Linked DNA regions of Streptomyces hawaiiensis. The protein of the gene in region 2 binds, or shares a complex with, the protein of the main gene of each other region. Links are inferred from orthologs where the notes say so. Each region holds a gene or a part of one and is shown on either strand. Other genes may lie near its edges.

Region 1 (14,476 bases), 2.6 Mb from region 2 along the record:
CCTGCCCTGCCCTCCCGGCCTCGTCGTCTGCGACGGCTACGGCCTCGCCCATCCCCGCCGCTTCGGCCTCGCCAGCCACCTCGGCGTCCTGACCGGCCTGCCCACGATCGGCGTCGCCAAGAACCCCTTCGCCTTCACCTACGACGAACCGGACACCCCGCGCGGCAGCACCTCCGCGCTGCTCGCCGGCTCCGAGGAGGTCGGCCGGGCCCTGCGCACCCGGGACGCCGTCAAGCCGGTCTTCGTCTCGGTCGGCCACCGCACGACGCTGGACAGCGCCTGCGCGCACACCCTCGCGCTGACCCCCGCCTACCGCCTTCCCGAGACCACGCGCAGGGCGGACGCGCTGTGCCGGAAGGCGTTGCGCGAGACCGGATCGGCCTGACCGACGGCGCGACACGACCCGGGTACGGGTTCCGAGTACCGGTTCCGCGTACCGATTCTGAGTACCGGTTCTGAGTACCCGTACGGATGTCCGCCCGCACCCCGCGTCGGCAGGCTGGGGCGCATGACAACGCACCGCGCTCCCAAGCCTGTCGCCGACCCGACCCAGACCGTCGAGCGGGCGGTCACCATAGGCCTGATCCTCGCCGTGCTGGCCGGGCTCAGCTGGATCGCCGGGATGATCTACACCATCGCCGAGTGGCCGGGGTAGGACTTCAGCGGGCCGACGCGACGCGGAAGCGGATGCCCGCCGCGCGCAACCGGTCGATCAGCGCGTCGCCCATCGCCACCGCGGTGGTGACCTGACCCGCCGTCTGCGGAAGGTCGTCGAGGGCCAGGCACAGCGCCGACTCGGCGAACATCTTGGCCGTCTCGTCGTAGCCGGGATCGCCGCCCGAGACCTCCGTGTACACCCGCTTGCCGCCGCCTTCGCCCACGAAGCGCACCGAGAACCAGCTCCTCGCCCGCTTCTCCGGGCTCGGCCCCTCCCCCGGCTTGAGCCGGTCCGACAACCAGCGCCGCGCGGACGGCACCTGGGCCGCCGCGACCAGCGCGCCGACCGCCGCGACCCCGCCCACGGCGACCGGCAGATGCCGGACGGCCGCGTACTGCCGGTAGCGGAAGTCGGGCCCGTACCGGTCGAGGGCCGACGCCGAGCGCCGCACGATCTGCGGGTCGATGGTCGGCATCGGCAGCGCCCACGCGCCGACCTCCTTGGCGAACCGGGGCGCACCGAGCGGCGCCGACGCCCGCCGGCCCACCAGCCGCGGCTCGTGCCGCCGCCGGTCCCGCACGGCCGCCGCCATCTCCCGCTGCCGCGCGAACTGGTTGAGCGCGGAGGCGAAGGTCCCGCCCGAGAACGCCCCGTCGGCGGTCACGAAGCCCTCGATGCTCAGCGGCACGTCCTCCGGCAGCTGTTGCACGGTGAAGTACACGCCCAGGTCGTGCGGGATCGAGTCGAACCCTGCGGCGTGCACCAGCCGCGCCCCGGTCTCCCGCGCCCGTGCGTCGTGCCGGACGTACGTCAGATCCACGAACTCCGGCTCGCCACAGAGGTCCAGGTAGTCGGTCCCGGCGTCCGCGCATGCGGCGACGAGCTCCTCGCCGTAACTCACGTACGGGCCGACGGTCGTGGCCACCACGCGCGCGTGCCCGGCGAGGTCGCGCAGCGAGGCCGGGTCGCAGACGTCCGCCCGCTCCACCCCCACCTCGGTGTCGGCGGGCAGCCGCTCCCGCAGCCGCTCCAGCTTCTCGGCGTTGCGGCCCGCGATCGCCCAGCGCAGCCCCTCGGGCGCATGGGCGGCCAGATACTCCGCGGTGAGCGCCCCGGCGAAACTGGTCGCTCCGAAGAGCACGATGTCGTACGGACGGTCCGTCCTGTTTTGCCTGCTCATGACACCCCTCGGTCGTGCAGCCCGTGCCGCTGTCGGTGGCCGAGGCTAGCGTGAGGAGTGCGGAGCCCGACGACGAGCCCGGAGGACGACGATGGCCGTGCCCAGGAATGCCCTGAAGAAGTGGGAGAAAGTGCGCGCGTTCGCACTGGGGCTGCCGGACGCCGTCGAGGAGTTCCCCTGGGGTGAGTCCGTCGCGAAGGTCAACAAGAAGGTGTTCGTCTTCCTCGGTGTCGAGGACGGCAGTTACCCCCTGGGGGTGACGGTGAAGCTGAAGGACGAGACGGCGCACGCGCACGCGCTGGCCTGCCCCGGTGCCGAACCCGCCGGATACGGCCTGGGCAAGGCGGGCTGGGTGAGCATCCCCCTGGAGCAGCAGGGCGCCCCGGCCGCGGAAGTGCTCTGCGACTGGGTGGAGGAGAGCTACCGCGTGATCGCCCCGAAGCGGCTGATAGTGGAGTTGGACGGGAGCTGACCTCGTTCGGCAGATTGCTAAGCGCTTGCTCGTTCAGGTCTTGTGCCGAGTGGAACACGTTCTTAGCATCACTGGTGTTACATCAAATGTGTCACAGCACTGGGGGCTGGATGACCACGGCAGGGACGTCAGGACACGGCCCGCTCACCGGCGTGCGCGTGGTCGAGCTGGCGGGTATCGGGCCCGGCCCGTTCGCCGCCATGCTCCTGGCCGACCTCGGGGCCGACGTCGTGCGCGTGGACCGCCCCGGCGGCCCCGGACTCGCGATCGACCCGGCCTACGACGTCACCAACCGCAACAAGCGCTCGGTGGTCGTCGACCTGAAGGCCCCGGACGGCCCGGACCGGGTGCTCGACCTCGCGGCCCGCGCCGACATCCTGCTCGAGGGCAACCGTCCCGGCGTCGCCGAGCGCCTCGGCGTGGGTCCCGAGCCCTGCCACGCCCGCAACCCGTCTCTCGTCTACGGCCGGATGACCGGCTGGGGCCAGGACGGCCCGCTCGCGCGGCGCGCCGGGCATGACATCGCCTACATCGCCCCCACCGGCACCCTCGGCATGATCGGCCGCCCGGACGAACCGCCAGCGGTTCCGGCCAACCTGCTCGGCGACTACGCGGGCGGCTCCCTGTACCTCGTCGTCGGCGTCCTCGCCGCCCTCCACCACGCCCGCGCGACCGGCACCGGCCAGGTCGTGGACGCCGCCATCGTCGACGGCACCGCCCACCTCGCCACGATGATCCACGGCATGCTCGCCGCCGGCGGCTGGCAGGACCGCCGCGGCGCCAACCTCCTGGACGGCGGCTGCCCCTACTACGGCACCTACGAGACGGCCGACGGCCGGTACATGGCCGTCGGCGCGCTGGAGCCGCAGTTCTACGAGGAGTTCCTCGCCCTCCTCGGCCTCGGCGACCGGACCGGGGCCCGCAAGGACATCGCCCGCTGGGACGAACTGCGCGAAGAAGTCGCCGCCCGCTTCAAGAGCCGTACCAGGGACGAGTGGACGGCCGTCTTCGACGGCTCCGACGCGTGCGTGGCGCCCGTGCTGTCGCTGCGCGAGGCCCCGCACCACCCGCACCTGGCCGCCCGCGGCACCTTCACCGACCACGGCGGCATCACCCAGCCCGCCCCGGCCCCCCGCTTCTGCGCGACCCCGACCTCCGTCCGCACCGGCCCGGCCCGGCCGGGCGCCGACACGGCGGACGTCGCCCGGGACTGGGACGTCCCCGGGCTCCTCCCGTCGTCCAAAAACCCTCAGTGAAAGGCCCCCTCGTGAGCACCGAAGCGTACGTCTACGACGCGATCCGCACCCCGCGCGGCCGCGGCAAGGCCAACGGCGCCCTGCACGGCACCAAGCCCATCGACCTGGTCGTCGGACTCATCCACGAGATCCGCGCCCGGTTCCCGGACCTCGACCCGGCCGCCGTCGACGACATCGTCCTCGGCGTCGTCGGCCCGGTCGGCGACCAGGGCTCCGACATCGCCCGGATCGCCGCCATCGCCGCGGGCCTGCCCGACACGGTCGCCGGTGTGCAGGAGAACCGCTTTTGTGCCTCGGGCCTGGAGGCCGTCAACCTGGCCGCCGCCAAGGTGCGTTCCGGCTGGGAGGACCTCGTCCTCGCGGGCGGTGTCGAATCGATGTCCCGGGTGCCGATGGCCTCCGACGGCGGCGCCTGGTTCAACGACCCCATGACCAACCTGGACGTCAACTTCGTACCGCAGGGCATCGGCGCCGACCTCATCGCCACCATCGAGGGCTTCTCCCGGCGCGACGTCGACGAGTACGCGGCGCTCTCCCAGGAGCGGGCCGCCACCGCGATGAAGGACGGCCGCTTCGAGAGGTCGGTCGTCCCGGTCAAGGACCGCAGCGGTCTCGTCGTCCTCGACCACGACGAGTTCCCCCGCCCCGGCACCACCGCCGACTCCCTCGCGGGGCTCAAGCCGTCCTTCGCGGACATCGGCGAACTCGGCGGCTTCGACGCGGTGGCCCTCCAGCAGTACCACTGGGTGGAGAAGATCGACCACGTTCACCACGCGGGCAACTCCTCCGGCATCGTGGACGGCGCCTCGCTCGTCGCGATCGGCTCCAAGGAGGTCGGCGAGCGCTACGGCCTCACGCCCCGCGCTCGGATCGTCTCCGCCGCCGTCTCCGGCTCCGAGCCGACCATCATGCTCACCGGCCCCGCCCCGGCCACCCGCAAGGCCCTCGCCAAGGCCGGGCTCACCATCGACGACATCGACCTCGTCGAGATCAACGAGGCGTTCGCCGCGGTCGTGCTGCGCTTCGTCAAGGACATGGGCCTGTCCCTGGACAAGGTCAACGTCAACGGCGGCGCGATCGCGCTCGGCCACCCCCTCGGCGCCACCGGCGCGATGATCCTCGGCACCCTCGTCGACGAACTCGAGCGCCAGGACAAGCGCTACGGCCTCGCCACGCTGTGCGTCGGCGGCGGCATGGGCGTCGCCACGATCGTCGAGCGCATCTGACCCCCTCCCGACGGATCACACGGAGCACCTCCACATGAGCACTGAGTCCACCACCATCCGCTGGGAACAGGACCGCACCGGCCTCGTCACCCTGGTCATCGACGACCCGAACCAGTCCGCGAACACCATGAACCAGGCGTTCCGCGACTCGCTGGCCGCCGTCACCGACCGCCTGGAGGCCGAGAAGGACTCCATCCGGGGCGTCATCATCACCTCCGCGAAGAAGACCTTCTTCGCCGGCGGCGACCTGCGCGACCTGATCCGCGTCACGCCCGACACGGCCCAGGAGCTGTTCGACGGCGGCATGGCGATCAAGCGGAACCTGCGCCGCATCGAGACCCTCGGCAAGCCCGTCGTCGCCGCCCTCAACGGCGCGGCCCTGGGCGGCGGTTACGAGATCGCCCTGGCCTGCCACCACCGTGTCGCCCTCGACGCGCCCGGTTCCAAGATCGGCTGCCCCGAGGTCACCCTCGGCCTGCTGCCCGGCGGTGGCGGCGTCGTCCGCACGGTCCGCCTGCTGGGCATCGCCGACGCCCTGCTGAAGGTCCTCCTCCAGGGCACCCAGTACAGCCCGCGCCGCGCCCTGGAGAACGGCCTCGTCGACGAGGTGGCCGACAGCCCGGAGGACATGCTCGCCAAGGCCCGCGCCTTCATCGACGCCAACCCCGAGTCCCGGCAGCCCTGGGACAAGCCGGGCTACCGCATCCCGGGCGGCACACCCGCCAACCCCAAGTTCGCCGCGAACCTGCCCGCCTTCCCGGCCAGCCTGCGCAAGCAGACGAACGGCGCCCCCTACCCGGCGCCGCGCAACATCCTGGCCGCCGCCGTCGAGGGCTCCCAGGTCGACTTCGAGACCGCGCAGGTCATCGAGGCCCGCTACTTCGTGGACCTCGCGGCCGGCCAGACCTCGAAGAACATGATCCAGGCCTTCTTCTTCGACCTACAGGCCGTCAACTCCGGCGCCAACCGCCCCCAGGGCATCGAGCCCCGCAAGGCCCGCAAGGTCGCCGTCCTCGGCGCCGGGATGATGGGCGCGGGCATCGCCTACTCCTGCGCCCGCGCGGGCATCGACGTGGTCCTGAAGGACGTCTCCCTGGAGGCGGCCCTCAAGGGCAAGGCCTACTCCGAGAAGCTGTGCGCCAAGGCCGTCTCCAAGGGCCGTACGACCCAGGAGAAGGCCGACGCGCTGCTCGCCCGCGTCACCCCCACCGCCGAGGTCCAGGACCTGGCCGGCTGCGACGCCGTCATCGAGGCCGTCTTCGAGGACACGTCGCTCAAGCACAAGGTGTTCCAGGAGATCCAGCACGTCGTGGAGCCCGACGCGCTGCTGTGCTCCAACACCTCCACCCTGCCCATCACCGCCCTCGCCGAAGGCGTGGAGCGCCAGGGCGACTTCATCGGCCTGCACTTCTTCTCGCCCGTCGACAAGATGCCGCTCGTCGAGATCATCAAGGGCGAGCGCAGTGGCGAGGAGGCCCTGGCCCGCGCCTTCGACCTGGTGCGGCAGATCAACAAGACCCCGATCGTCGTCAACGACTCGCGCGGCTTCTTCACCTCCCGCGTCATCGGCCACTTCATCAACGAGGGCGTCGCCATGGTCGGCGAGGGCATCGAACCGGCCTCGGTCGAGCAGGCCGCCGCCCAGGCCGGTTACCCGGCCAAGGTGCTGTCGCTGATGGACGAACTGACGCTCACCCTGCCCCGCAAGATCCGGGCCGAGTCGAAGCGCGCGGTCGAGGAGGCGGGCGGCACCTGGACGGCCCACCCCGCCGAGGCCGTCATCGACCGTATGGTCGACGAGTTCGGCCGCACCGGCCGCAGCGGCGGCGCCGGCTTCTACGACTACGGCGACGACGGCAAGCGCACCGGACTCTGGCCCGGACTGCGCGAGCACTACACCAAGCCCGGCCACCGGATCCCGTTCCGGGACATGCAGGAGCGCATGTTGTTCTCCGAGGCGCTGGACACCGTCCGGCTGCTGGAGGAGGGCGTGCTGACCTCGGTCGCCGACGCCAACATCGGCTCCATCTTCGGCATCGGCTTCCCGGGCTGGACCGGCGGCGTGCTCCAGTACATCAACGGCTACGAGGGAGGCCTGCCCGGATTCGTGGCACGCGCGCGTGAACTCGCCGAGCAGTACGGGGAGCGCTTCACGCCGCCCGCGCTGCTGGTGGAGAAGGCGGAGAAGGGGGAGCGGTTCAGCGACTCAGCCCGCGTCTGATCCGCCGGAGCCCGAAGGCCCGGTGAGCCACTCGCCCAGCTCTTCCTTCAGTGACCGCTGAAAAGCGGTGAGGAGCGCCTGCACCACCAGGGGGTGCATGTGCGCCGACAAGGAGCGCACGTCTCGCGCGTCACGCTCGGCGACCTCACCGCGGAAGAGCTGGGACAGCTCCCGGGCGGCGGCGCGCGTGTGTTCGTTGAGGACCGTGCGCGCCGCGAAGATCGCCTCCTGGGAGAGCGGCACGTCCAGCAGCCCGGCGCCGAGCCGGAGCAGACCGAGGTCGGCCTCGTACCCGCCGTCCGCGGGCCGGACCACGCCCATCGCGACGAGCCGCTCGACGTCCTCGTCGTCCAGCGGCCGTCCGGCCCGCCGCTCCAGCTCCGCGCGCGTGACCGTCTCGACGGACTCCGGCGCCCAGGAGGCCACCACGGCCCGGTGGATGGCGAGGTCGTGCGCGCTCAGGTCCGGCGGCAGCTGCCGCAGGTAGCGCTCGATGCCGGCCAGCGTCATGCCCTGCTGCTGCAACTCCTCGATCAGCGCCAGCCGGGCCAGATGATCGCGTCCGTAGTGCCCGACGCGCCGCGGACCGAGCACCGGCGGGGGCAGCAGCCCCTTCGTGCCGTAGAAGCGGAGCGTGCGCACCGTGACACCGGCCCGGGCGGCCAGCTCGTCGATCGTGAGGGTCGGCTCCTCGGTGTCGGTCGTCATGTGCAGCAGTATCGCTGTCTCACCAGTGCTGTGAAACCTCCGGCGCCCCAGGTGAAGACCGTGTGAGAAGTGGCGCTCTGTGAGGTATGCCATCGCGTGAGCCGCGCCCGGCGGGGGAAGGTGGCCCCTTGGTCTGTGCCCTGACAGAGGGCGCGGACCTTATGTACGTCCGGAAGCCGAGCGCGACCCGCTCGGGCGCACCAGAGAGTGGATCCACCGTGAGCAAGGACGCCGTGAACACGGCTGCGGCCACGCCGCGTACCGATGCGGCCGCAGTGCCCGCGGACGCGGGCGACGCCGGCTACAGCAAGGACCTCAAGGCCCGCCACGTCAACATGATCGCCATCGGAGGCGCGATCGGCACCGGGCTCTTCCTGGGCGCGGGCGGCCGCCTCCACAACGCGGGACCGGCGCTGGCGATCGCGTACCTGGTCTGCGGCATCTTCGCCTTCTTCGTGGTCCGGGCCCTCGGTGAGCTCGTGCTCTACCGCCCGTCCTCGGGCTCTTTCGTGTCGTACGCGCGCGAGTTCCTCGGCGAGAAGGGCGCGTACGTCGCCGGCTGGATGTACTTCCTCAACTGGTCGACCACCGGCATCGCCGACATCACCGCGATCGCGCTCTACACGCACTACTGGAGCCTGTTCACCGACATCCCGCAGTGGATGCTGGCGCTGGTCGCCCTCGCGGTGGTGCTGGCCGTGAACCTGATCTCGGTGAAGTACTTCGGCGAGATGGAGTTCTGGTTCGCGATCATCAAGGTCGCCACGCTGATCGGCTTCATGTTCATCGGCATCTTCCTGCTCGCCACGCAGCACGAGGTGGGGGGCCAGACCCCGGGCCTGGGCGTCATCACCGACAACGGAGGGGTCTTCCCGCACGGCATGATGCCGGTCGTCCTGGTCATGCAGGGCGTGATCTTCGCGTACGCCGCGCTGGAGCTGGTCGGTGTCGCCGCGGGTGAGACCGCCGAGCCGGAGAAGGTCGTCCCGCGCGCGGTGAACTCGATCATGTGGCGCGTGGGCCTCTTCTACGTCGGCTCGGTCGTCCTGCTCGCCCTGCTCCTGCCGGGTTCGCTCTACTCGGCCGACCAGAGCCCCTTCGTCACGGTGCTGTCGAAGATCGGCGTCCCGGCCGCGGGCGACGTGATGAACCTGGTGGTCCTGACGGCCGCCATGTCCTCCCTCAACTCCGGCCTGTACTCCACGGGCCGCATCCTGCGTTCCATGGCGATGGCGGGATCCGCCCCGAAGTTCACCGCCCGCATGAACCGCAGCCAGGTCCCCTACGGCGGCATCCTGCTGACCTGCGCGGTGTGCGTGCTCGGCGTCGGCCTGAACTTCCTCGTGCCGGCCCAGGCCTTCGAGATCGTTCTGAACGTGGCCTCCCTCGGCATCATCAGCACCTGGGTGATCATCATGGTGTGCCACCTGGTCTTCGTCCGCCGCGCCAAGGCCGGCCAGGTCACCCGCCCCTCCTTCCGCCTCTTCGCCAGCCCGGTCACGGAGATCACCACGATCGCCTTCCTGCTGGCCTGCCTCGGCATGATGTGGAACGACCCCGAGGTCGGCCGCAGGACCCTCCTGCTCATCCCGCTGATCGCGGTCATGCTGGTAGCGGGCTGGTTCGGCGTCCGCCGCCGGGTCTCGCAGACGGCGGACCAGGAGCTGTCGCAGCTGACGAAGTAGCAGGTCACGGCCGTTGTCAGTGGCCGCGCCCACGGTGGCGTCATGTCGGGGATCACGTATGTCCGGGGTGACGCCACCGTTCCGTCGGTGAACCACGACCACGGCGAGTACACCCCGGGCGGGGACAGGCCGGCTCAGCCCTGGCTGTCGAAGGCCCGCACCAGGCAGCCGCACAGGTCCCGCGTCAGGGTGCCATCGGGGTCCAGCCGGGGGTTGAAGATCGTGACGGTCAGGCCGACGGCACCGCCGCCGGACAGGGCCGTGCGCAGCACGCTCTCCAGCTCCTGCCAGGTCAGACCGTCCGGCTGCCGGTAGTCGACGGCGGGCATGACCGCGTCGTCCAGGACGTCGACGTCGAGATGGACCCAGTACCCGGCGTCCGCGCCGCCGCCGGTCAGCAGCCCGACCGCGCGCCGGGCCGCCTCGGCCGCGCCCAGGGCGCGCACGGTGTCCAGTTCCAGCGCGTGCAGCGCGGACGGCAGCGGTTGCATCCCGTACGCCGCGGACTCCTCAGCGTCCCGGAACCCCAGGGCGACGACGTCCTCGTCCCGCACGAGCGGGCCCCTGCCCTCCAGGTCGGCCAGCACGCGCGGGCCGCGCCCGGTGGCCAGGGCGAGTTCCATGGAGGCCACCTCACCGGCCGGCTCCGCCGACGGCTGGTAGAAGTCAGTGTGCCCGTCCAGGAAGAGCAGTCCGTGCCGGTCGCGGCGGCGCAGCGCGAGCAGGTTGCCGAGCAGCACGCTGCAGTCGCCGCCGAGCACGACGGGGAACCGGCCCCGGTCGAGGACCTCGCCCACGACGTCGGCCAGCGCCACGGAGTAGGCGGCGATGCCGCCCGGGTTCAGAACTCCCGTCCCCGGGTCCCTCTCCGGGTCGTACGGGGGTGGCTCGACCCGGCCCGCGTGCACCGCCCCGAGCCGCTTGGCCAGCCCGGCCCCGAGAAGCGCCGCCGGCAGGTCCTCGACACCGGTGGGGCGCAGCCCGAGCACGGACGGTGCCTCGACGATCGCCACGTTCCGCACGTCCGGCTCCTCGATCGGCCCGACAACGCCGCCGGACCGACGCGCCCGGCGCACTGATCCACCGTAGTGCCAGGGGCAGGAGGAAGCGCGGCCGTGCGTGCGATCGAGCAGAGGGGACAGGTGCTGACGCTCGGCAGACCTGGTGCCCGGGGCTATTACCCGGCGCAGCGGGGTGCCGCTACGCCCACCCGCGCCGTCCTGGCGGTGCGACCGCCCGCACCTGGGCGGGAACCGGGGCCCCGACGGCAGACCGCCCGCGCCCGGGGGAACCGGGGCCCCGACGGCAGTGGGCCGCGCCCGGGCGGAGCCGGGGCCCCGACGGCAGACCGCCCGCACTCGGGCGGAACCAGGTCCCCGACGGCAGTGGGCCGCACCGCCGGCAGCCCTGAGGGGCCGGGCTGCCGGACGCAAGCGGAGCAGGGCCGGCGGACCGAGCCAGGCGGCCCCGCTCGGCACCGAGTGCGGCCAGGCCACCCGGAGCCCAGCAGTACGGCTGTCGCCCGCTGCCAGGCCGCCCGGGGTTGAGCAGTACCGGTGTCGCCCCTCCGCCAGGCGCCACCCGGAGCCCAGCAGAACCGCCGCCGCCGCCCGCTGCCACTCCCGGCGACCGAAGCCCGTGCAGGACCAGGTCTGTCAGCGCCTCCGTTCGTGCTCCCCATGCTCGTGCTCCCCGTGCCCGTGCACCCCGTTCGTCGCCGCGATTCTCTTCCACGACCGGGGCTGCGCAACCACCCCCGGCGCCTTCGCCACGGCCGCGGCCCGGGCCGCCGGCACCCCCGGCTTCGACGGCTGGAACAGCCACGTGTCGAAGAGGGCGGCCAGCGGCTTGCCCGAGACCTCCTCCGCATACCGCCGGAAGTCCGCCACCGACGCGTTGCCGTGGGCGTACTTCGACGGCCAGCCCTTCAGGACCGTGAAGAACGCCTCGTCGCCGATCTTGTTGCGCAGCGCCTGCACGGCCAGTGCGCCACGGTCGTAGACCGCGATGTCGAACTGGCTGGCCGGGCCGGGATCCCCGGGCTTCACCGTCCAGAACGGGTCGTCGGCCGGATGCGAGGCGTACACGTAGTCGGCGAGTTCCCGCGCCGTGCCTTCGCCCTCGTGCTCGGACCACAGCCACTGCGCGTACCGCGCGAACCCCTCGTTGATCCAGATGTCCTTCCAGCCCTTGAGCGACACGTCGTCGCCGTACCACTGGTGGGCCAGCTCATGCACGACGACGGACACGTTCGACCCGTTGGCGAACTGCCGCGGGCTGTAGAACGGCCGGGTCTGGGTCTCCAGCGCGTACCCGGTGTCCGTGTTCGGCACGTACCCGCCGAGCGCGTTGTACGGGTACGGCCCGAAGTACCCGGCCAGCCAGTCCGCGATCTCCCCGGTCCGTTCGATGCTCGCCCGCGCCGCCCCGGCATGGGCGCCGAGATCCTTGCTGTAGGCGTTGAGGACCGGAATGCCGCCCTCCGTCGTGCCGGTCGTGATGTCGAACTTCCCGACCGCGAGCGTGGCGAGGTAGGTGGTCTGCGGTTGGTCGGACCGCCAGTTCCAGCGGGTCCAGCCGAGCCGTGAACTCGTCGACTGAAGCGTGCCGTTGGAGATGGCCTGGGTGCCGTCCGGGACCAGTACGGACACGTCGTAGGTGGCCTTGTCCAGCGGATGGTCGTTGCTCGGGAACCACCACGCCGCCGCCTCCGGCTCGTTCGCCGCGACGCCCCCGTCCGGGGTGCGGTGCCAGCTGGTGAATCCGTAGGCCTTCTTCGACGACGGCACCCCGCGGTAGCGCACGACGACCGTGACGGACGCGCCCTTGGCCAGCGGGCTCCTCGGCGTGATCTCCAGCTCGTGTTCGCCCGAGGTCCGGAACGACGCCTTCGCTCCGTCGACGCGCACCTCGCCGACGTCCAGCAGAAAGTCCAGGTTGAAGCTCGACAGGTCCTGCGTGGCGCGGGCCACGAGGGTGGCCGTGCCCTCCAGCTCGTCCGTGGCCGGCTGGTACTTCAGCCGGAGGTCGTAGTGGGAGACGTCGTATCCGCCGTTGCCGTAGGCCGGGTAGTAGGGGTCGCCGATACCCGGCGCGCCGGGGGAGTAGGGGGCGGCCGATGCCGGGATCGCCAGCAGGAGAACGGCCGCTGCCAGGGCTCCCGGCGCGATGATTCTGCGGTGCACGCAAGGCTCCAAGTCGTAGGGTGCCGAGGTCTTCCGGAGTCTGTCTGGAGCCTGTTGACTCCCCGTGCCTTGATCATGTCCATGGCCCCCGCTGTCACACGATCGCCATTCGGCCGACATGAGACACCCGCCCCGGAGGCTCCCCCCGGACACGCCGGTCCGTCAGCTGCCCTCTTCTGAACAGGAGTTCACCGATGTAGCGTCCGGCGCATGCCGAAACGCACGCGCTTCACGACCTGGAGACCGCTCGCGACGGCGGCCGCGGCCGCCCTCTTGGCCACACTGCTCACCCCGGCGGCCGCACAGGCCGCCCAGACCGCCCCGCGCGGGAGCGAACCCGTCTACTCCTACGACAACGCCATCCGCGAGGCCGTCTGGGTGGACACCGGACTCGACGGCGACCGCGACGGAAAAACCGACCGTGTCGCCGTCGACATCGTCCGCCCCCGCGAAACCGCCCGCCAGGGCCGCAAAGTCCCCGTCATCATGGACGCCAGCCCGTACTACTCCTGCTGCGGGCGCGGCAACGAGAGCCAGAGGAAGACGTACGACGCGCAGGGCCGCGTCGCACAGATGCCGCTGTACTACGACAACTACTTCGTCCCGCGCGGCTACGCGTTCGTCGGCGTGGACCTGGCCGGAACCAACCGCTCCGACGGCTGCGTCGACGTCGGCGGCCGCTCCGACGTCCAGTCCGCGAAGGCCGTCGTCGACTGGCTGAACGGCCGCGCCAAGGCCTACACGAGCCGCACCGGCACCACCCGCGCCCAGGCCGGCTGGACCAACGGCCGCACCGGCATGATCGGCAAGAGCTGGGACGGCACCATCGCCAACGGCGTCGCCGCCACCGGCGTCAAGGGCCTGAAGACCATCGTCCCGATCAGCGCCATCTCCTCCTGGTACGACTACTACTTCCAGCAGGGCGCCCCGCTCTACGACTCCGGCCCCGAGTGGCTCTCCGACTACGTCAACGGCCCCGACGCCCGCGCCAAGTGCGCAGCCGTGCAGCAGAAGCTCGTCGACGGCGCCCCGCGCACCGGCGACCGGACCCCGCTGTGGACCGAGCGCGACTACGTCACGGCCGCGCGCAAGGTCAAGGCCAGCGTCTTCCTGATCCACGGCATGCAGGACCTCAACGTCCGCATGAAGCACGTCGGCCAGTGGTGGGACGCCCTGGCGAAGAACGGCGTCGAGCGCAAGATCTGGCTGTCGCAGACCGGCCATGTCGACCCCTTCGACTTCCGGCGCGCGGAGTGGGTCGAGACGCTGCACCGCTGGTTCGACCACGAACTCATGGGCTACGACAACGGCATCGACCGCGAGCCCATGGCCGACATCGAACGCGGGCCGGACCAGTGGACCACGTCCAGGGTCTGGCCGCCGAGCGGCACCCGCGCCGCCACCCTGCGCCCCGACCGGGGCGACCAGGCCGGCGTCGGCACCCTCGGCCTGCACCGCGGCCACGGCACCGAGAGCTTCACCGACGACCCGAAGCTGAGCGAGAGCGACTGGGCCGCGCACATCGACGAGCCGACACCGGAGAAGGCCGGGTTCGTCAGCGGGCCGCTCACCCGCGACCTGCGCCTGTCCGGATCCTCCGAGGTCACCGTCACCGCGACGCCCTCCACCCCGACGGCCCATCTCTCCGCCGTCCTCGTGGACATCGGCCCCGCCGCCATCCGCGACTACGCCGATGCCGGCGAAGGCATCACCACCCTCGCCGACCGCACCTGCTGGGGCGCGAGCACCGCCGGCGACAGCTCCTGCTTCAAGGAGACCAAGGCGAAGACCGCGGACGTCGACTACACGGTCGTCAGCCGCGGCTGGGCCGACCTCGGCAACCACGCCTCGGACCACAAGGGCGCCCCGCTCACTCCGGGCCAGC
Region 2 (14,338 bases):
CCCCGTCGTCGGTGTCGCCGTCCCGGCCCAGCCACCAGGCCGCGCCGCCGCCCGCCACCGCCACGGCGGCGGCACCGCCGAGCGCGAGACCGAGGACACGGCGGCGGGAGGGAGCGGTGGGGGTGGTGGCCACGGTGGAAACCGGCCCCAGGGCGCCGGGCTGTCCGTGAGCGCCATGGCCCGGCGGTGTCGTCCCGTACCCCGGGGTGGGAACGCCGCCCGGCGGTGTGGCGTAGCCAGGGACCGGGTTTCCCTGGGCGGCGGCCGCGGGGGTGCCGCCGTATCCCGGAGCCTGCGGATAGCCGTAGCCCGGAGGCGGTGTGCCCGGTGACTGCGGTGTCCCGTCCGTCATCGCCGGTGCGGGCCCGAAGGACGCGGCGACCGCGGGCTGAGGCTGCTGCGGTGCCTCGAGGTCCAGGATGCCGGCCGCATGCGTGGCGATCGTCGAGGACACCGCCGACGGCAGCCAGTCGCTGAGGACACCCTCGACGCCCTGCGGGGCGAGCGCCGTCACGATCTCCGACGGCATGGGCCGATGCGCCGGGTCCTTGGCGAGGCATGCGCGAACGAGGCCCATCAGTTGCTGCGGCACGCCCTCCAGGTCGGGCTCACCGTGCACGACCTGATACAGCAACGAGGCGTGCGAGACGGCGCCATGGCCGAAGGTGCCCCGGCCGGTTGCCGCGAACGCGAGCACGGCACCCAGGGAGAAGACATCACTCGCCGTGCCGACGTCCTTGCCGAGCGCCTGCTCCGGTGACATGTAGCCGGGTGAGCCGACGACGACTCCCGTCTGTGTCATACGGTTTCCGTCCACCGCCCGAGCGATCCCGAAGTCGATGACGCGCGGACCGTCTGCCGCCAGCAGGACGTTCGACGGCTTCATGTCACGGTGGATCAGTCCGGCCGCGTGAACCTCCTGGAGGGCAGCGGCGAGGCCTGCTGCCAGCGCCCGGACGGTGTGCTCCGGCAGCGCACCGTGCGCGGCGACCACGTCCGTGAGGTCCGGGCCGAGCACGTACGACGTCGCCAGCCACGGCAGCGGCGCGTCCGGGTCGGCGTCCACGACCGGGGCGGTGAAGCGGCCGGAGACTGCCTTGGCTATCTCGACTTCGTGCCGGAAGCGGTCGCGGAAGTCGCCGTCCGCCGCAAGATCCGGACGCACGACCTTCACGGCGACGGTACGGCCACCGGGCGAGCGGGCGAGGTATACGCGGCCCATGCCGCCGACGCCGAGTCTTCGGAGAAGCCGGTACGTTCCCAACTCCACTGGATCATCCGGCTGCAGTGTCTCCATGGTGGTGGGCCTTCCCGGCAGCACGCAATGTGGCGCGTCAGTCGTATCTCTTGGCGTTCGCTATCGCAGACACAGTAGTGAGCGCCTGAACCAGGACGGGAGTTAGGGGCCGTAAGCCGGGCGGCCGCCTCCTTGCCACCCTCTCGGGATCGTCGTCCTGATCACCTTGTTCGTGAGGCACGGAGGCAGGTCGGTACCTACCGCACCTTCGACATCCGAGCCTCCGGCCGGCCCGACTCCTCGCTCTCCGACCGGTACTGGAGGTCGTCGCCCACCGGCTTGAGGTGGACGGTCGTCTTCGCCGGGTTGCAGCCGCTGTGGTTGGTCTTCGCGCCGACCGACGTCGCGACGAGTTCCTTCTTCGTCACCTGCTTCAGGGTGAGTACGTCGACGCAGACGCCGCCGATCTGGTCGGTCTGGCGAAGCTTGCCCAACTCCTCGCCGACAGCGACCTGTCCGACGGTGATGCGGAACGTGCCGAGGGGGAGTCTGCCGTCGAGGGCGACGCCCTGGCCCTCCCAGGTGCCGAGGTACGCGGCGGGCACCGTACCGGAAGGGGCGGAGCTCGCGGTCGCCGCCGGAGGCGAGTCGGACCCGCTGCCCGAGTCCGCGTCGTCCTGGCCGCCGTCCCGCCCCGGCAGCAGGTCGAACACGAACACCGATCCGATTGTCACGGCCGCCATCGCCCCCGCGACCGCCAGCACCACGGAGCAGCTCAGCCTCCGCACCCGCCCGCCGCCCTCCGGCGTGGACGTCGCCGCCACGGAGACGGAGACCCTGCCGGGGCGGCGCCCGAGCCCCGGGGCGGTGTCCTGCGGGTGATCACCGTCCCGGGGTTCGGGTGCGGCTGCGAAGAGGGCCGCGGGCCCTCCGATCGGCGCGGACCCTCCGATCGGCCCTGGCCCTCCGATCGGCCCTGGCCCTCCGATCGGCGCGGGGCCGTCGGCCCGCCCGGCCCCTCCGCCCCGCCCGGTCCCTCCGGCCTGCACGTATGCCCCGCCCTGCACGGGCCCCCCGGCCTCCGCGGACGCCCCGCTCCGCGCGAGCCCAGACCCCCCGCTCTGCGCGGGCAGAACCGGCGGCGGCACGTTCGGAGGCGGTGTCACCCCCGGCGGCATCACCGGCGGCGGTCCGAACACCCCCATCGCCGCGCCGGTGCCCGCACCCCCCGCCGCTTCCGGCCCCACCGAAGGGCTGCTGAACCCGACCGGCCCGGACGGCCCCCCGGCTCCCGGCTCCGGCCCCGGCCCCGTCGCCTCCAGATTCAACAGCTGCACGGCACTGCGGCTCACCTGCTCCACCAGCGCCCCCGGCAGCCACCCGCCCGTCACCAGCCGGGCCGCGCCCTCGGGGGCCAGCCGGCGGGCCACCTCGGCGGGGGCGGGCCGCGTGCCCGGGTCCTTCGCCAGGCAGGCCGCCGTCAGGCTCCGCAACTCCCCGTCCAGCGGACCGAGTTCCGGCTCCTCGTGGACGACCTTGTAGAGCAGGGCGGCGGAGGAGTCCCCGGGGAAGGGCTGTTGACCGGTCGCCGCGTACGCGAGGACCGCGCCCAGTGAGAAGACGTCGGCCGCGCCCGAGACGCCCTTGCCCAGGATCTGCTCGGGCGACATGTAGCCGGGCGAGCCGATGGACACGCCGGTGGAGGTGAGGGATGCCGTGCCGTCGGTGGCCCGGGCGATCCCGAAGTCGATCAGGAGGGGACCGTCGAGGGTCAGCAGGACGTTCGACGGCTTCACGTCCCGGTGCACCAGGCCCAGCTCGTGCACCGCCGCCAGCGCCTCGGCGAGTCCCGCGCCCAGAGCCCGTACCGTGTGGGCCGGAAGGGGCCCGCCGTCCGTGACCGCGGCCGACAGGGACGGACCGGCGGCGTACGCCGTCGCCACCCACGGCACCCGCGCCCCGGGGTCCGCGTCCAGGACGGGCGCCGTCCATGCGCCGCCCACCCGGCGCGCGGCGTCGACCTCGCGCCGGAAGCGCGCCCGGAACTCCTCGTCCAGCGCGAAGTGCGGATGCACGATCTTGACCGCGACCGTACGGCCTCCGGCGCTGCGGCCCAGGTAGACCCGGCCCATGCCGCCGGAGCCCAGCCGGCCGAGCAGCCGGTAGGGCCCCACCATGGTGGGTTCGTCGACGTCGAGCGGCCGCATGGGCGTCACCCCTCCCCCGTAGGCAGGCGGGGACGGCTCCGGTCCCGGTACGCCTGCACTCCCAGCAGAGTAGTGCGGGAGCACCGCCCGGCTCACGGCTGGAGCAGGTCCACCTTCACGTCCGCCGGGAAGCCGGTCGTCGGGCCGACCCGTCGGGCGAACTCGGCGACCGCCGCCAGCTGCGGGCCGCCGAAGCGGAAGTCGAGGGTCGTGAAGTAGCGGGCGAGGGTCTCCTCGTCGAAGGCCTCCCAGCGGGCGGCCTGCTCGGCGACCTTGCCGACCTCCTCCAGGGAGAGGTTGCGGGAGTCGAGGAAGGCCTCGTGCACACGGCGGGTGATGACCGGCTCGCGCTCCAGGTAGTCGCGGCGGGCCGCCCAGACCGCGAAGACGAACGGCAGGCCCGTCCACTCCTTCCACAGCGCGCCCAGGTCGTGCACGTGCAGGCCGAAGCGCGGCCCGTCGAGCATGTTCGCGCGCAGCGCCGCGTCACCGATGAGGACGGCGGCGTCGGCCTCCTGCATCATCAGGCTCAGGTCGGGCGGGCAGGTGTAGTAGTCCGGCTGGACGCCGTAGCGCTCGGCGAGGAGCAGCTGGGCGAGGCGGACGGAGGTGCGGGAGGTCGACCCGAGGGCGACGCGGGCGCCGTCCAGCCGGTCCAGCGGGACCTGGGAGACGATCACGCAGGACATCACCGGGCCGTCGCAGCCGACGGCGATGTCGGGGAAGGCGACCAGGTCGTCGGCGTGCCGGAGGAACTCGACAAGGGTGATCGGACCGATGTCGAGCTCGCCCTGCACCAGCTTCTCGCTGAGCTTCTCCGGGGTGTCCTTGGAGAGCTCGAAGTCGAGGAGCGTGCCCGTTCTGGCGAGCCCCCAGTACAGGGGCAGGCAGTTCAGGAACTGGATGTGGCCGACGCGCGGCCGGGTGCGAGGATTGTCCACATCGTGAGGCTAGCCCTCACGGCGTACGGACCGGCGCGCGGGCCCGCCGCCGGGGTGTGGCCCGCCGTGGGCACCCCCTACCGCCGGTCGGCCGAGGGTTGTTCAAACATTCGGGTGACGTGATCTTGACCCCTATTGCATTCCGGGGCCTGCGTGCTAGGCTCATCGCAAGTTGCAGTTTGGTTTCCCTTGCAGTACAGAGCCTGCGGAGCATGTGACCGCGGGCTCTCGTCATTCACAGACATATGCACTTGTGCGGAATTCATCTTCACACTTGCTGGTTCTGGAGCAGGGCAACCCTTTTGAAGCCCAAGGAGGGCTTATGGCTACCGGAACCGTGAAGTGGTTCAACGCCGAAAAGGGCTTTGGTTTCATCGCCCAGGAGGGCGGCGGCCCCGACGTCTTCGTCCACTACTCCGCGATCAACGCGAGCGGCTTCCGCTCGCTCGAGGAGAACCAGCAGGTGTCTTTCGACGTCACGCAGGGTCCGAAGGGCCCGCAGGCTGAGAACGTCACGCCGGTCTGATTTGTAGTACCCAAGGAGCCCCGCGCCGCAAGGCGACGGGGCTCCTGCCCTTTCCGGACCCTTCTGTCCGATGAATTCCCGGCGAATTCCGGCCATGGGACGATGAGCGCATGCGGAAAGACCAGGAGAACAGTGGGGAGGACGGCGGTGCTCCCGCCGACCCATCCCTGGCCACGGGCCTGTCGGTCGGCCTGTCCCTCGGCACGGCCATAGGACTCGTGCTCGGTATGACCGTCTTCGACAACCTCGCCCTGGGCCTGGCCCTGGGCCTCGGATTCGGCACGGCGATCGGAGCGGGCGCGGGTATCGGCGCCGGACGGAAACGGGGAGACCAGGGGGACGGCCCCTAGCTCGGCCCCGGCCGCCGCCCTCCTGACGTCACGTCACGGGCAGGCCCAGGCGCCGGAAAGCCCCGGGCCCCTGTGCGGGGTGAGGCCGCGCTAGGGTCTCCGGCCATGACTGACGCTGACTTCGTGACCGAGACCCGCGTGTTCTACGACACCGTGGCCGAGGAGTACGCCGTCCAATTCAGTGATCTGCGCCCGGGGACGCCCCTGGACCGGGGCGTGCTCCACGGCTTCGCGGAGCTCGTGGGCGAGGGGGGCGAGGTCGCCGACCTGGGGTGCGGGCCCGGGCGGGTGACGGCGTACCTGGCGTCCCGGGGGCTGTCGGTGTTCGGGCTGGACCTGTCGGAGTCGATGCTCGCGATCGCCCGCCGTGAGAACCCGGGCCTGCGGTTCGTGCGGGGCTCGATGCTGGAGCTGGACCTGCCGGACTCCTCGCTCGACGGTGTCGTGTCCTGGTACTCGATCATCCACACCCCGGACGAGCACCTGCCCGCCCTCTTCGCCGGTTTCCACCGCGTCCTGCGCCCCGGCGGCCATCTGCTCCTCGGCTTCCAGTCCGGGGACGAGCCCCGCCGCTACGAGGAGGCCTTCGGCCACCCGGTGTCCCTGACGTTCCGCCGACGGCGGCCCGAGCGCGTCGCGGCCCTGCTGGAAGCCGCCGGTTTCACCCTCCGCGCACGGACGGTGCGCGAGCCGGACGAGACCAGCGGCGAGCCGGTCGCCCAGGCAAGCCTCGTGGCCCGCAAGCCGGCGCAGGCAACCGCCTAGGAACCTCCGTCACCGGCCGCTCAAGGCATCGCCCAGCCCCACGTGCGATGCCCGAGCGGCCCCGCAGCCGGTCACGCTCCCCAGAGCGGGCCCGCTGCCGACCACCAACCCGGCTGCCACCGGCCAAGGCCCAGCCCTGCCCTGCCGCGCAACCGGGCACACCCTCCCCCAAGCGAACCTCTGCCGGTCAAACAACCCCACCATCCCGCCGCCGGACGACGCCCAGCCCAGCCCCCCAGCCGGGCACACCCCCGCCGACGCCCAGACCAGCGCAGCGCAGCCCAGCCCAGCCCAGCCCAGCCCAGCCCAGCCCCTAGCGTGCCTCCGCCATATCCCGCGCCGCGATGTATCCGAACGTCATCGCCGGGCCGATCGTCGAGCCCGCGCCCGCGTAGCTGTGGCCCATCACGGCCGCGCTGGCGTTCCCCGCCGCGTACAGGCCGGGGATCACCGAGCCGTCCTCCCGCAGCACCCGGGCCCGGGCGTCCGTGCGCAGGCCGCCCTTCGTGCCGAGGTCGCCGGGGACGATGCGGAAGGCGTGGTACGGGGGGAGCCAGAGGGGGGCGAGGCAGGGGTTGGGGAGGACCGACGGGTCCGTGTAGTAGTGGTCGTAGGCGCTGTCGCCCCGGTGGAAGTCGGGGTCCTCGCCCTGCCGCGCCTGGGCGTTGAAGCGGTTGACGCTGGTGCGCAGGGCCGCCGCGGGGACGCCGATCGAGGCGGCCAGGGCGTCCAGGGTCCACTCCTTGTGCGCCGCCCCGGAGTCGTACCAGGCGTCGGGGAAGGGCAGCGTCGGCAGGACGTCCTTGAAGAGGTACCGGTTGCGGTAGTTCTGGTCGACGACGAGCCAGCACGGGATGGCCGGGTCGGTGTCGTGGACGTCGTACATGGTGTGCACGACGTCGCTGTAGGGCGCGGCCTCGTTGACGAAGCGCCGGCCCGAGCCGTTCACCAGCAGCCCGCCGGGCAGGGTGCGTTCGGCGAGGCAGAAGTACGGCTCGCCGGGGATCGGGATCGCCGGGCCCCACCAGGCGTCCTCCATCAGGTCGAGCGCGGCGCCCAGTCGCTCCCCCGCCCGGATGCCGTCGCCGGTGTTCTCCTTGGCCCCGACGGTCCACTCCGTGCCGATGGGCTGCCGCTGGAAACGCCGGCGCATCGCCGCGTTGTGCTCGAATCCACCCGAGCCGACGATCACCCCCCGGCGGGCGCGGAGCAGGCCGGGAGCGCCGTCGCAGGTGACGACGGCTCCCGTCACCGTGCCGTTCTCGACGTGCAGGTCCGTCAGGGGCGTGTTCAGCCATACCGGGACCCCGGCCGATCGCAGCCCGGCGCGCAGGCCCGCCGCCAGCGCCTGGCCCATCGTCAGGGGCTTCTGGCCGAGCGTCGCCGCTTTCGCGCCGCGGGCCAGGCACTGGGCGGCTACGGCCGCGCCCCGGGCGTTCACGGCGGCCAGGGCGACCCACTTGTAGTCGGCGCTGAAGACGACCATGCCCGCGGGGACGTCCATGTACGGCGGGTTCAGGTGCGCCAGTTCGGCGCCCAGGAGGTTGCCGTCGAACTGGTCCGGCTCGATGGAGCGGCCGCCCGGCAGGCCGCCGGGCAGTTCGGGGTAGTAGTCGCTGTAGCCCTCCATCCAGCGGAACCGCAGGGGGCTGTTGGCCATGACGAAGGAGATCGTCGCCGGGCCGTGGGTGAGGAAGGCCCGCTGCCGGTCGGCGGGGACGTCCGGGCCGACGACCGCGGCGAGGTAGGCGGCGGCCTTCGCAGGGGTGTCCGGGACCCCGGCCGCGAGGATCACCGCGTTGTTGGGGATCCAGATGCCGGCGCCGGAGCGGGCAGCCGAGCCGCCGAAGGTCGGTGCCTTCTCCACGACCACGCAGCTCAGGCCCTGGCGCGCGGCGGTCAGCGCGGCGGTCATCCCGGCGGCGCCGGAGCCGATGACGACGACGTCGTACGTGCCGAGCGGGGGTAAGTCGGCCGCATGGGCGCCCTGTTGTACTCCTGCGGCGACCGCGAGACCGGCACCGGCGGCACCGGCCAGCAGTCGTCTTCGGGACGGGGCTCCGGCAGTGCCCGCGGTGTCCGTGCGTGTGGTCATGGCCGCTCCAGCCCGACGAGAACGCGAAAGGGGTGGGGAATGTCGCGCACGGGTCTTGCGAAGTCAAGACCCGTGCGGCACCCGCCGCACGACCCGAGCCCGAAGCCCACGCGGCCCACCCGGCATGCGTCCGCTACCCGAGCCCGAAGCCCACGCGGCCCACCCGGCGTGCGTCCGCTACCCGAGCCCGAAGCCCACGCGGCCCGCCCCCCGCACGTCCGCTACTCGAGGCCGATGGCCGCGCAGTCCGCCTTGTACTTCGAGGTGCAGATGTCCTTCACGGTGTACACGCCGTCCGTGATCACCGTGTCCTTGATGTTGTCCTTGGTGAGGGCGACCACCGGGACCAGCATCGCGGGGATGTTCTTCTGCGTCGGGCTGTCGACCGTCTCCCGGGTCAGCGCGGCGAACTCGATCGAGCGTCCCTGGACCTTGGCCACCGCGATCTTCGCGGCGTTGGTCGCCTCCAGCAGGAAGGACTTGTACACGGTCATGTACTGCTCGCCGGACACGATCCGCTGCACCGCGTCGAGGTTGGCGTCCTGCCCGGTCACCGGCGGCATCCTGGTGGCGCCGGCCTCCTGCAGCGCCTCGATGACGGCGCCCGCCATGCCGTCGTTGGCCGAGTAGACGGCGGCGATGTTGTTCAGGCCGACGGCCTGGATCGCCTTCTTCATGTTGGCCTTGGCGATCGCGGGCTTCCACTCCTTGGTGTCGTACTGCTTCACGATGTCGACCTGGCCCTGGAGTTCGCTGAGCGCGCCGTCCTTGAAGCGTGCGGTGTTGGGGTCGGCGGGGTCGCCGTTCATCATGACGACCTTGCTCTTCTCGGCCTTGTCGCCGAGTTCCCCGATGATGGCGCGGCCCTGGACCTGGCCGACGAGTTCGTTGTCGTGGGAGACGTAGGCGTCGATCGGGCCCTCGGCGAGGCGGTCGTAGGCGATGACCGGGATGCCGGCGTCCTTGGCCTTCTGCACGTCCGTGGCGATGGTCTTGGAGTTCAGCGCGTCGACGAGGATGACGTCCACCTTGTCGTCGATCATCTTCTGGAACTGCTCGCTCTGTCTGGAGACGCTGGCCTCGGCGTTGGCGTAGCGGACCTTGCCCTTGTTCTCCGTGAGGGACGCGACCTCCTGCTTGATCAGCGGGTAGTCGAACTTCTCGAAGCGTGCCGTGTCAAGGTCGGGCAGCAGGAGGCCCACCGTGATGTCGTTGCCCTTCTTCGCGGCGGTGTCGTCACTCCCGCCGTCGCCGCAGGCGGCGAGGGACAGGGCCGACACGGAGACCGCCAGGGCTATGGAGAGACGCCGCACGGCGGCCTGACGGGGGTTGCGCGCTATCACTGGTGGTGCCTTCCGATGGGGGGAGCATCGTGACGAGGTGGTCGAAAGCCAACGGGCAGACGCCGGGCGTCGTCAAGAACCACGTGTGAAGAGATCGCAAAGGTGGCTCACCGCGTGTACAGACCCTCCACTTCCGCGGCGAACGCGCGCAGCACGGCCTCGCGGCGGAGCTTCATCGAGGGGGTCAGATGGCCCGCTTCCTCCGTGAAGTCCTGAGGGAGGATGACGAAGCGGCGGATGGACTCCGGGCGGGAGACCATCTTGTTGGCCTCGTCGACGGCACGCTGGAGGACGGCGCGCAGTTCCTCGTCGTCGATGAGGAGCGTGGGCGGTACGGGGTGTTTGCCGTTCATCTGGCGCCAGTGGGTGATGCCGTCGGGGTCGAGGGTGATCAGCGCCGAGACGAAGGGGCGGCCGTCGCCCAGAACGAGGCACTGGGAGATCAGCGGGTGTGAGCGCAGCCAGTTCTCCAGCGGGGCCGGGGCGACGGACTTGCCGCCCGCGGTGATGAGCAGTTCCTTCTTGCGGCCGGTGATCGTCAGGTAGCCCTCGTCGTCCAGTTCGCCGAGGTCGCCGGTGGCGAGCCAGCCGTCGGGGGCGGCGGGGGCGACGCCGCCGGCCTGCGGGTCCCAGTAGCCGCGCAGCACGTGGTCGCCGGCGACGAGGATCTCCCCGTCGGCGGCGATGCGGACGCGGGTGCCGGGCAGCGGCCAGCCGACGGTGCCCAGCCGGGGTTTCAGGGGCGGGGTGACGGTGCTCGCGCCGGTGGTCTCCGTCAGGCCGTAGCCCTCGAAGATCTCGATGCCGGCACCGGCGTAGAACGCGGCGAGGCGGCGGCCGAGCGGGGAGCCGCCGCAGATGGCGTAGCGGACTCTGCCGCCCATGGCGTTGCGGATGCGGCGGTAGACCAGGGGGTCGTAGAAGGCGCGGGCGGTCTTCAGGGCGCGGGAGGGGCCGGGGCCGGTGCCGGTCTGCTGGGCCTCCAGGGCCTCTCCGTAGCGCTGCGCCACCGCCACCGCGCGGTCGAACGACGAGACCCGGCCGCCCGCCTCGGCCTTGGCGCGGGCCGAGTTGAAGACCTTCTCCAGCATGTACGGGATGGCCAGCAGACAGGTCGGCCGGAAGCCGGCCAGGTCCGGGAGCAGGCGCTCGGCCTTGATGCTGGGCGCGTGGCCCAGCCGGACGCGGGCCCGGATGCAGGCGATGGCCACCATGCGGCCGAAGACGTGGGACATCGGCAGGAACAGCAGGACCGAGGCCTCTTCGCTGGTCTTCGCCCGGAAGACGGGGTAGAGCAGCTCGATGGCGTTGTCGACCTCGGCGAAGAAGTTGCCGTGGGTGAGCGCGCAGCCCTTGGGGCGGCCGGTGGTGCCCGAGGTGTAGACGAGGGTGGCGAGGGTGTCCGGGCCGAGCATGCCGCGCCGCACCTCGACCTCCTGGTCGGTCAGGTGCGCCCCGGCTTCCGCGAGCCGGTCCACGTGGCCCTTCTCGACGATCCACAGGTGCTTGAGGTCGGGCAGGCGTTCGCGCTCGGGGCCGAGGGCGGCGGCCTGCGCGGCGGTCTCGGTGACCAGGGCGACCGCGCCGGAGTCCTGGAGGATCCAGCGGGCCTGGAAGACGGAGGAGGTGGGGTAGACGGGGACGGTGACCAGTCCGGCCGCCCAGGCGGCGAAGTCCAGGATGGTCCACTCGTAGATCGTGCGGGCCATCACGGCGACCCGGTCGCCCGGCATGAGGCCCTCGGCGATCAGGCCCTTCGCCACGGCCCGCACCTGGTCGGCGAACCGCGTCGCCGTGACGTCGCTCCAGCGCCCGTCGGCGTCCTTGCGGCTGAGCGCCACGGCGCCCGGATCCGCGCTCGCGTTGTCGAAGGGCAGGTCGGCGAGCGACCCGTGGGTCCACGGCGGGGCCAGTGGCGGTACGGAGGCCTCCCGTACCGCCCCGTCCAGCCGCCGTACCTCGGGCTGAACCAGCACCGGTCCTCCGTACGCGTCGCCGTAGGCGGAGGAGGGATAGGCAGTGGACACGGGCGGCTCCTGGGGCGTGCAGCGAAAAAACTGCTTGCTGCATGACGTACGTGCCTCGCACGCCGAGGCGCTCAACCGGCTGAACCCCCAGAAAGGGGTTACTGACGGTAGGAACGGGATCGTACGGTGCTCACGTGGCGAGTTCGTGCGGGTTCGGGGATGGTCCGGAGCCAGGCCTGTGCATTCTCGGGGGTTACGTGAGGGTCTATCAGTTTCCGTGAGTCCGCCGCTTTCGGGCCCGTTCCAGGATCGCCGCCACCCCTTGCCCGCCCGCTCCTCTCGGGCCCCGTTCCAGGATCGCCGCCACCCCTTGCCCGCCCGCTCCTCTCAGGCCCGTTCCAGGATCGCCGTCACCCCCTGCCCGCCCGCCGCGCAGACGGAGATCAGCCCGCGGGCGGGGGCGTCCCGTTCGGTGAGGAGCTTGGCCAGGGTGGCGACGATCCGGGCGCCGGTGGCGGCGAAGGGGTGGCCGGTGGCGAGGGACGAGCCGGCGACGTTCAGCCGGGCGCGGTCCACCGTGCCCAGGCCCCGCTTCTCCCAGGCGGCGAGGGTCGCCAGCACCTGGGAGGCGAACGCCTCGTGGATCTCGACGAGGTCGAAGTCGTCCAGGCCCAGCCCGGCCCGCTCCAGCATCCGCGGGACGGCGTGGGCCGGTGCCATGAGCAGGCCGTCCTCACCGCCGGCCGCATCACCGTCCACGAAGTCGACGGCCGCCGTCTCGTACGCGGTGAGGTATGCCAGCGGCTCCAGGCCGCGCTCGCGGGCCCACCCCTCGCTCGCCAGCAGGACGGTCGCGGCGCCGTCGGTCAGCGGGGTGGAGTTCCCGGCCGTCATGGTCGGGTCGGGCTGGTCAAGCCCGAAGACCGGCTTCAGGGACGCGAGTTTGTCCATTCTCGAGCCGGGGCGCAGGTTCTGGTCGCGGGCCAGTCCGCGGAAGGGGACGACCAGGTCCTGGAAGAAGCCGCGTTCGTACGCCGCCGCCAGCCGCTGGTGACTGGTGGCCGCGAGTTCGTCCTGTGCCGCGCGGGCGACGCCCCAGGCGCGGGCGGTGACGGCGGCGTGTTCGCCCATGGACAGGCCGGTGCGCGGCTCGGCTTTGCGCGGGATGTCGGGGACGAGGTGGGCCGGGCGCACCTTCGCCAGGGCCTTCATCCGGCCGCCGAGCGACTTGGCCCGGCGGGCCTCCAGCAGGGTGCGGCGCAGGGAGTCGTTGACGCCGAGGGGTGCGTCGCTGGCCGTGTCCGCGCCGCCGGCGATCGCCGACTCCGTCTGGCCGAGGGCGATCTTGTTGGCGGCGGCGATGACGGCCTGGAGGCCGGTGCCGCAGGCCTGCTGGATGTCGTAGGCGGGGGTGCGGGGGTGCAGTTTCGAGCCGAGGACGGTCTCGCGGGCGAGGTTGAAGTCGCGGCTGTGCTTGAGCACGGCCCCGGCGACGAGCTCGCCGACCGCGCCGGGCTCCTGGAGCCCGTACCGCTCGACGAGGCCGTCGAGGGCGGCGGTGAGCATCTGCTGGTTGGAGGCGGTGGCGTAGGGGCCGTCGGAACGGGCGAAGGGGATGCGCGCTCCGCCGACGATCGCCACGCGCCGCACTGAGGGCGACAGTTGCTGGGGGCTCATCTCGACCTGCTCCTCGTCCGTGACGTAGCCTTACCTCCGGTAACCTTACTCCAGAGTAAGCAGGGGTGGGGCTTCAGTGAGCCGTCGTCGGAACTGGGAGTTGTCATGGCCGACCGCTATCTGCGCTTTACCGGTACCGCGCCCGGCCGCTTCCTCACCCGCCGACTGGGACTGCCGCAGCCCGCGGCGCTGACCCGCTGGTCCCCGGAGCGGCCCGCCCTGGACGGCGGCCTGCTGCACCTCACCGCCGGCCGGTCCGGTCTCGACCTGGCGCCTGTCCTCGCCCGCACCGGGATCGGCCCGGCCGGCTCCGGCCGCGCGGCCGCCGTCGTCCTGGACGCCACCGGGGTGCGGGACGTCGAGGGGCTGGCGGAGGTGCACGCCGCCCTGCATCCCGTACTGCGGCCGGTCGCCACGAGCGGGCGCGTGGTCCTGCTCGGCGCGCCGCTCGACCCCGCCGACCACCACCAGGCCGCGGCCCAGCAGGCCCTGGAGGGGTTCACGCGCTCCCTCGGCAAGGAGATCGGCCGGGGCAGGACCGTGAACCTGGTCCGGCTCACGGACGCCGCCGCCGCGGAGTCCACACTGCGCTTCCTGCTGTCGCCCAGGTCGGCGTATGTGAGCGGGCAGGTGATCGATGTGGGAGCACCCCAGGAGACCACTCCTGCCGACCCGGACCGTCCCCTGACCGGCCGCACCGCCCTCGTCACCGGTGCCGCCCGGGGCATCGGTGAGGCGGTCGCCGAGACGCTCGCCCGGGACGGTGCCCGGGTCGTGGTGCTCGATGTGCCGCAGGCCGGGCAGGACGCCCGGCGCGTCGCCGAGCGGCTCGGCGGCACCGCGCTGCTGCTCGACATGACGTCCGCCGACGCGGGCGCCCGGATCACCGAGGCCCTGCCGGACGGCCTGGACCTGCTGATCCACAACGCGGGCATCACCCGCGACCGGCGCCTGGTGAACATGCCCGCCGAACGCTGGATCTCCGTCCTCGAAGTGAATCTGGCGAGCGTGCTGCGCACCACGGACGCCCTGCTCAAGGACGGGACGCTGAGGCGCGGCGGCCGGATCGTCGCCACCGCCTCGATCGCGGGGATCGCCGGTAACGCCGGCCAGACCAACTACGCCGCCAGCAAGGCGGGCGTCGTCGGCCTGGTCCGCTCCCTGGCGCCGCGCGCGCTCGAAGAGCACGGTGTGACGGTCAACGCGGTCGCGCCCGGCTTCATCGAGACG

Evidence for each region.
Region 1: the proteins of CEB94_RS23425 (region 2) and CEB94_RS35035 are in contact, whole or in part, in a solved structure (PDB 8BNU), measured with the Escherichia coli proteins. The link is inferred for Streptomyces hawaiiensis from one-to-one orthologs.

The regions. Positions count from the first base shown.
Region 1 is NZ_CP021978.1:7,671,063-7,685,538, forward strand. Bases 4,435-7,419 are described here. They hold CEB94_RS35035 (3-hydroxyacyl-CoA dehydrogenase NAD-binding domain-containing protein), read left to right. Parts: upstream 4,435-4,826; coding sequence 4,827-7,013; downstream 7,014-7,419. Other genes in these bases: CEB94_RS35030 (acetyl-CoA C-acetyltransferase), read left to right, coding at 4,435-4,792; CEB94_RS35040 (MerR family transcriptional regulator), read right to left, coding at 6,999-7,419. Also shown: CEB94_RS35005 (endonuclease V), read left to right, coding at 1-385; morphogenic membrane protein MmpA, read left to right, coding at 509-655; CEB94_RS35015 (saccharopine dehydrogenase family protein), read right to left, coding at 660-1,838; CEB94_RS35020 (MmcQ/YjbR family DNA-binding protein), read left to right, coding at 1,930-2,310; CEB94_RS35025 (CaiB/BaiF CoA transferase family protein), read left to right, coding at 2,421-3,566; more of CEB94_RS35030, read left to right, coding at 3,578-4,434; more of CEB94_RS35040, read right to left, coding at 7,420-7,721; CEB94_RS35045 (amino acid permease), read left to right, coding at 7,940-9,406; CEB94_RS35050 (arginase family protein), read right to left, coding at 9,541-10,428; CEB94_RS35055 (M1 family metallopeptidase), read right to left, coding at 11,062-12,591; CEB94_RS35060 (Xaa-Pro dipeptidyl-peptidase), read left to right, coding at 12,802-14,476. UniProt on the Escherichia coli protein: Catalyzes the formation of a hydroxyacyl-CoA by addition of water on enoyl-CoA. Also exhibits 3-hydroxyacyl-CoA epimerase and 3-hydroxyacyl-CoA dehydrogenase activities.
Region 2 is NZ_CP021978.1:5,061,430-5,075,767, reverse strand. What follows is about bases 10,964-13,810. They hold CEB94_RS23425 (acetyl-CoA C-acetyltransferase), read right to left. Parts: upstream 13,109-13,810; coding sequence 11,819-13,108; downstream 10,964-11,818. Other genes in these bases: CEB94_RS23420 (3-oxoacyl-ACP reductase), read left to right, coding at 13,214-13,810; CEB94_RS23430 (AMP-dependent synthetase/ligase), read right to left, coding at 10,964-11,491. In the rest of the region: CEB94_RS23470 (serine/threonine-protein kinase), read right to left, coding at 1-1,297; CEB94_RS23465 (serine/threonine-protein kinase), read right to left, coding at 1,495-3,444; CEB94_RS23460 (menaquinone biosynthetic enzyme MqnA/MqnD family protein), read right to left, coding at 3,537-4,385; CEB94_RS23455 (cold-shock protein), read left to right, coding at 4,708-4,911; CEB94_RS23450 (hypothetical protein), read left to right, coding at 5,022-5,261; CEB94_RS23445 (class I SAM-dependent methyltransferase), read left to right, coding at 5,367-6,026; kstD (3-oxosteroid 1-dehydrogenase), read right to left, coding at 6,340-8,121; CEB94_RS23435 (sugar ABC transporter substrate-binding protein), read right to left, coding at 8,343-9,464; more of CEB94_RS23430, read right to left, coding at 9,572-10,963; more of CEB94_RS23420, read left to right, coding at 13,811-14,338.